Linked DNA regions of Euzebya rosea. The protein of the gene in region 1 interacts with the protein of each later gene in a pairwise test. Links are inferred from orthologs where the notes say so. Each region holds a gene or a part of one and is shown in the gene's direction. Other genes may lie near its edges. The genes, in order: CUC05_RS07150 and CUC05_RS08390.

Region 1 (3,168 bases):
TGACCATGACCTGCTTGGCGAGCGCCGTCCGCATGGCCTTCAGCTGGTCGCGGATGCGGGCCGCAGCCTCGTAGTTCTGCTTCTCGGCCTCGGTGGCCATCGCGGCCTCGAGCGCCTCGACCGCCCCTTCGGTGTCGCCGTCGACGAAGGCCATGAGGTCCTCGACGAGGGCCAGGTGCTCCTCGGGCGACACCTCGCCGGTGCACGGACCGCTGCATTTGCCGATGTGGAACAGCAGGCAGGGGCGGCCGGCCCGCTGGTGGCGGTCGAACACCCCCTTGCTGCACGTCCTGACCGGATAGACGCGCAGCAGCATGTCGAGGGTGTCGCGGATGGCGTAGGCGTGGGCGAACGGGCCGAAGTAGCGGCTGCCGTCGTTGCGCGGGTTGCGCCGCACCATCGCCCGCGGCACCTCCTCCCCCAGGGTGATCGCCAGGTAGGGGTAGGACTTGTCGTCGTTGTAGCGGACGTTGAACCGGGGCCGGTGCTGCTTGATGAGGTTGTACTCGAGGTGCAGCGACTCGACGTCGGAGGCGACGATGATCCACTCGACGGACGCCGCGACCTCGAGCATGCCGCGGGTGCGCTGGTGCAGGTTGCTGACGTCCTGGAAGTACGACGACAGGCGGGCTCGCAGGTTCTTGGCCTTGCCGACGTACACCACACGCCCGTGGCGGTCGCGCCACAGGTAGCAGCCCGGGTCGGTGGGGATCGTGCCGGGATCGGGCCTGAAGGAGAGTGCGGGGTTGGACACCATCGGCCCTCCCAGCCTGCCATCCGCCGCACGGTCGACCGCACCACCCGCACCCCACGTGACCACCGCAGCCCGTTAGGTGTGCCTTACCTCACCGAAGTCGTTACCATCGACCTCCGTGACCGCCGTCGACACTCCGCCGTCCTCGCCTGCCCGGCACCTCGTGCCAGGGGCAGCGTCGCTGCACGTCACCGATGCGCGCGTGCACCTCGGCGGGACGGAGATCCTGCACGGGGTCGACCTCGAGGTCCCCACGGGGCGAACGCTCGCGCTGCTCGGCCCCAGCGGCTGCGGCAAGACCACCCTGCTCCGTGCGGTGGCCGGACTCCAGCACCTCTCGACCGGCACCGTCCGCGTGGGCGAGGACGACATCACCGACCTGCCGGCCGAACGCCGCAACGTCGGGATGGTCTTCCAGGACGGCGCGCTGTTCCCGCACATGACCGTCGCGGCCAACGTCGCCTTCGGCCTCGACCGGGCGGGTCGCCGTGGCCCCGCCGTCGAGGACGCCCTGGAGATGGTGGGCCTCGCCGGCCTCGGCCCGCGGATGCCCAGCACCCTGTCGGGCGGCCAGCAGCAGCGGGTCGCCCTGGCCCGCGCCCTCGTGGCGCAGCCCCGGGTCCTGCTGCTCGACGAACCGTTCTCCTCCCTCGACGCCGGCCTGCGTGGCCAGATCCGCGCCGACGTCGCCCGGCTGCTGACGGACCTGGCGATCACCGCGGTCGTCGTCACCCACGACCAGGAGGAGGCGTTCCTGCTGGGCCACGAGGTGGCGGTCATGATCGCCGGCCGCATCCACCAGCAGGCGCACCCTGCCGACATCTACGCCGCGCCCGCCACCCGCGAGGTCGCGGAGTTCCTCGGCGACGCCAACCTGATCGCCGGGCACGCGTCCGGCACCGCGGCCCAGACGGTGCTCGGCGCGGTACCCCTCGCGGCCGACGCCGCCGGCCCCATGGACGTGCTGGTCCGGCCCGAGCACCTGCGGATGACGCCCGGCGGTCCGATGACGGTCCGCGCCGTGGAGTACTACGGCCATGACGCGATCACCGAGCTGACCGGGCCGGCGGGGATCCTGCGGGTCCGCACGATGTCGCTGCCGCCGTACCGGGCCGGCGACCCCGTGGCGCTTGCCTACGACGGTCCCCCGACCGCCGCCTACCGCGCCGATTCGACAAGTTAGGTTCGGTTCACCTAACCTCTCGATGATGTCCTCCGTACTCGTCACGGGCGGCGCCGGGTTCATCGGCGCGTCCCTGTGCACCCGCCTGCTGGACGACGGCCACCGTGTGGTCGTCGTCGACCGTGTGCCCGATGCCCGCCGTGGCCGCACCGTGGCGGAGCTGGCCGAGCACGCCGACCCCGGGATGCTGGAGGTCGTCGTCGCCGACCTGGCCGACCTCGACCTGCCGGCGCTCCTTCGCCGCGTCGACGCCGTCGTCCACCTCGCCGGCAGGCCGGGCGTCCAGACCAGCTGGGCCGACGGCTTCGATGACCACCTGCAGGAGAACGTCGCCCTCTCCCAGCACCTGCTGGAAGCCGCCCTCGACGCGCCGCTGCGCACGATCGTCATGGCGTCCTCGAGCTCGGTCTACGGCGAGGCCGGCGGTGACGGCCCCGTCCGCGAGGACGTGGCCCTGCGCCCCATCAGCCCCTACGGCGTGTCGAAGGCCACGCTGGAGATGCTCGTCGGCGCCTACGCGCTGCGGGGGGTTCCCGCGGTTGCCCTGCGGTACTTCAGCGTCTACGGCCGACGGCAGCGTCCCGACATGGCCGTCGCCCGGATGGTCGAGGCCCTCCGGGGCGGGCCCCCCTTCCCGCTTCGCGGGGACGGCACGCAGTCGCGCGACATGACCCACGTCGACGACGTGGTCGAGGCGACCGCACGGGCGCTCGACGCGAACCTTCGCCCGGGTACGGTCGTCAACGTCGGCAGCGGTCGACCGATCTCGCTGGCCGAGACCCTGGACGCCGTGGGACAGCTGTGCGGTCGACCGGTGCCCGTCGAGCCGGTCAGCGCCGTCCCGGGCGACCCCCGCCAGACCTGGGCCGACCTGTCACGTGCCGAACGGCTGCTCGGTTGGCAACCCCGGACGGCGCTCGTCGACGGCCTCCGCGACCAGCTGTCGTGTGATTTCACCGACGTGCGCCCCGGCTCCCCCCTGTCGGTGCCGCGCCGTTCCTGAGCGCGCCGGCCCGCACCACCGATCACCAACGATCCCCGAACGACTGGACACACCCATGCCCTCCCGCACCATGCCCACGACCACCCCCGCGACCGGCTCGCGACCGATGCTCCGGGCCCTCGTGCTCGCCATCGTGTCGGCCCTCGTGCTGACCGCCTGCGGCAGTGACGACGGCGCGTCGGTGACCACGATCGGCGAGACCGAGGGCAGCAGCTCCTCCTCGTCCTC
Region 2 (3,248 bases), on another replicon or contig:
TGGACTTCACCACCGACAGCCGGGTGGCCAAGGAGCTTCGCGACCTGCCGATCCGCGACTTCGACCTGGCTCGTGCGGCCGCAGGCAACCTGGTCGGCCCGTGGGTCGACGTCATCGGCGGCGGCCCGATGGTGCCGGTCCTGGACCGCTTCGACGTCACCAAGACCGACCCCCGGTTCGAGGGCCTGATGGCCTACCACCACATCGACGCGATCCAGCGGTACTTCCGGGACGAGCTCGGCCTCGACGACATCAACGCCGAACCGCAGCTGACCGTCGCCCTGCCGGTGATGGGCTTCGACAACTCCTTCTACCAGCCGGCCAATGACCTCGTGCTGTTCGGCGCCGGCGGCGTGGACGACGGCGAGGACGCCGAGGTCATCATCCACGAGCTGGGCCACGCCATCCACGACGACCAGGTCCCCGGCTGGGGCAAGTCGGCCGAGGGCGGCGCGATGGGTGAGGGCTTCGGTGACTTCCTGGCCGCCAGCTACTACGCCACCTTCGACGACACCCTCCGCACCCAGGACACGTGCCTGATGGAGTGGGACTCCACCTCCTACTCCTCGGAGGAGCAGACCTGCATCCGTCGCATGGACACCACCAAGACCTATGCCGACAGGGTCGGGCAGGTCCACGCCGACGGGGAGATCTGGTCGAAGTTCCTGTGGAACGTCCGCGAGCACCTCGGGCAGACCGAGGACGAGCGGTCCGCCAACGTCCTGACCTGGCTGCTGACCGCGCACTTCTCCACGAGCGACCGCGCCGACTTCGCCGAGGCCATCCGCGCCCTGGAGATGACCGTCGACTCCGTCGCACCCGACGCCGAGACCGCCGCGGAATGGGACGCCGTCCTGTACGACGAAGCCGTCGCCATGGGCATGCCGATCGCTGCCCGCCCCGGCGCGTCGACGGGTTCGTAGCGCTCGACGTCGGCAGGTAGCGTTCCGGGCATGGAGCGCCTCGAGAAGCTGACCGCCGGCATGCCCCTGCTCGTCGGCGGCGACCGGTACACCACCGTCCCCGCCGACGTGGCCGACGCCTTCGAGCTCGGCGACGCCGTCCTGGTCGCCGACACCGGCGAGGTCCTGCACGTCCCCGCCGCGGAACGCCGGGCCGCCGGCGCCGCGGTCGATGCGGCGGTCGCCGCGTTCGACGTCATGGGCACCGCCACCGACGACCAGGTGTCGGCGTTCTACGACGCGTTCGCCAACGCCCTGGCCGACGACACGATCTTCGTCGCCATCGCCCGGGCCAACGCCGACGACGTCGAGGCCGCTCGCGAGAAGGGCCGGTCGACCACCCGGCTGGAGCTGACCGCACGGATGCGGGCGGACATGGTCGAGGGGCTCCGTGGCTGGCGGGACATGCCGGGCGGCCGCGGTGAGGTCATCGAGACCGTCACCCACGATGGCTGGCGGGTCGAGCAGGTCCGTGACCGCCTGGGTGTCGTCGGGTTCGTCTTCGAGGGCCGGCCGAACGTGTTCGCCGATGCCTGCGGGGTGCTGCGCAGCGGCAACACCGTGGTGTTCAGGATCGGTTCGGACGCGCTGGGCACCGCCCGCGCGATCGTGACCCACGCCCTGCGTCCGGCCCTGGCGTCCGCCGGACTCCACGAGGGCGCCGCGGTGCTGGTGGACTCCCCCTCGCGTGCCGCCGGCTACGCGTTGTTCAGCGATCCCCGCCTGTCGTTGGCCGTGGCCCGCGGGTCGGGCCGGGCCGTGCACACCCTCGGTGGTGTCGCCCGCCAGGCCGGCGTCCCGATCAGCCTGCACGGCACCGGCGGTGCCTGGATCGTGGCCGGCCCCAGCGCCGACGCCCAGGACTTCGGCGAGGCCGTCACCCGGTCCCTGGACCGCAAGGTCTGCAACACCCTGAACACCTGCGCCATCACCGCCGACCGCGCCGACGAGCTTGTTCCCGTCTTCCTGGACGCCATCCGGGCTGCAGGTACCGCCCGCGGCGCCGAGCCCAAGCTGCACGTTGCCGAGGACTCCACGGATCACGTCCCGGCGGACTGGTTCCAGCGGCAGGTCCCGATCGGCCGCGCCGAGGGCGATGTCGAGGAACCGCAGGCCGAGGCGATCGCCGTTGACCAGCTGGGCCGGGAATGGGAGTGGGAGGAGTCCCCCGAGGTGACGCTGGTCGTGGTCGATACCGTCGACGACGCCGTCCAGCGGTTCAACGCCCAGGCACCCCGGTTCGTGGCCAGCCTGATCGCCACCGACCCGGCCGAGCACGACCGGTTCTTCGCCACGATCGACGCCCCGTTCGTCGGCAACGGCCTGACCCGCTGGGTCGACGGCCAGTACGCGCTGGGCAAGCCCGAGCTCGGCCTGTCCAACTGGGAGACCGGCCGGCTGTTCGCGCGGGGCGGGATCCTCGCCGGCGACTCGGTGCACACCGTCCGCACGCGTGCGGTGCTCGACCGGCCCGACATCCCCCGCTGACCCATCACGGGGCTCCCGGCCCCGGACGCACCAACGAGGTCGTGTCTGCGGGAACACGACCTCGCTGATGGGCTTGGTTGGGCTGCTCGGTCGGGGGTGGCACGGCTGCCCCGGCACGGGGCCGGGGCAGCCGCCATCGGTCATCGGACCGGGTTGAGCAACCCTTCGATGGCCTGCTGGACGATCGCGCTGATCGCGCTCTCGCCACCGAGGAGGACCGCGCTGGTCACCGACGAGGTGGCCTCCAGGTAGTCAGCCGTGTCGGGGCTGAGGTCACCGGATGCGGTCAGCAGCAGCGGCGCGTCCAGGCGTGCCAGGCGGGGACCGCCTGCCAGCGCGTCGGGGAACGCGTCGTCCCGGGCGAACCCGACGACCATGGGGTCGTCGAAGAACGTCTCGGCGACCAGGACGGCCGTCGCGTGACGTGTCGCCCCGACCACGGACACCGCGTCCGGGTAGGCCGTCGCGGCCGGGCCACCGATGGCGTAGACGTCGGACGACGGCACCCCGCTGTCGGCGATGTAGTCGTCCACCGCGTCGTGCGGCACCCCTGCGGGGGTCAGCAGCACGGCACCGCCCCGGGCGCCCGCGGCCGCACCAGCGGTCATGGCGTCGGGGAAGTCGTAGCCGTTGGTGATCAGCAGCTCCGTCGGGTCACCGATGACGTCGGCGATCTCGATGGCCGTCTCGACCCGGCTCTCACCGGCAAGGCGAACCACCGCGTAGCCGTCGGTGGCCAGGGTGTCCTCGATGGTGGTGCCGAGCGCGGACTCGCCACCCAGCAGGTAGACCGATCCG

Evidence for each region.
Region 2: the proteins of CUC05_RS07150 (region 1) and CUC05_RS08390 interact in binary tests that used the Escherichia coli proteins (3 or more experiments, as listed by UniProt). The link is inferred for Euzebya rosea from one-to-one orthologs.

What each region holds. Positions count from the first base shown.
Region 1 is NZ_PGDQ01000004.1:431,051-434,218, reverse strand. Bases 52-2,904 are described here. They hold CUC05_RS07150 (ABC transporter ATP-binding protein), read left to right. Parts: upstream 52-872; coding sequence 873-1,937; downstream 1,938-2,904. Other genes in these bases: CUC05_RS07145 (NAD-dependent epimerase/dehydratase family protein), read left to right, coding at 1,963-2,904; uvrC (excinuclease ABC subunit UvrC), read right to left, coding at 52-757. Outside these bases: more of uvrC, read right to left, coding at 1-51; more of CUC05_RS07145, read left to right, coding at 2,905-2,940; CUC05_RS07140 (cupredoxin domain-containing protein), read left to right, coding at 2,996-3,168. UniProt on the Escherichia coli protein: Part of the ABC transporter complex CysAWTP involved in sulfate/thiosulfate import. Responsible for energy coupling to the transport system.
Region 2 is NZ_PGDQ01000005.1:276,073-279,320, reverse strand. Bases 269-3,201 are described here. They hold CUC05_RS08390 (aldehyde dehydrogenase family protein), read left to right. Parts: upstream 269-953; coding sequence 954-2,450; downstream 2,451-3,201. Other genes in these bases: CUC05_RS08385 (cell wall-binding repeat-containing protein), read right to left, coding at 2,591-3,201; CUC05_RS24595 (M36 family metallopeptidase), read left to right, coding at 269-923. In the rest of the region: more of CUC05_RS24595, read left to right, coding at 1-268; more of CUC05_RS08385, read right to left, coding at 3,202-3,248. UniProt on the Escherichia coli protein: Catalyzes the NADPH-dependent reduction of L-glutamate 5-phosphate into L-glutamate 5-semialdehyde and phosphate. The product spontaneously undergoes cyclization to form 1-pyrroline-5-carboxylate.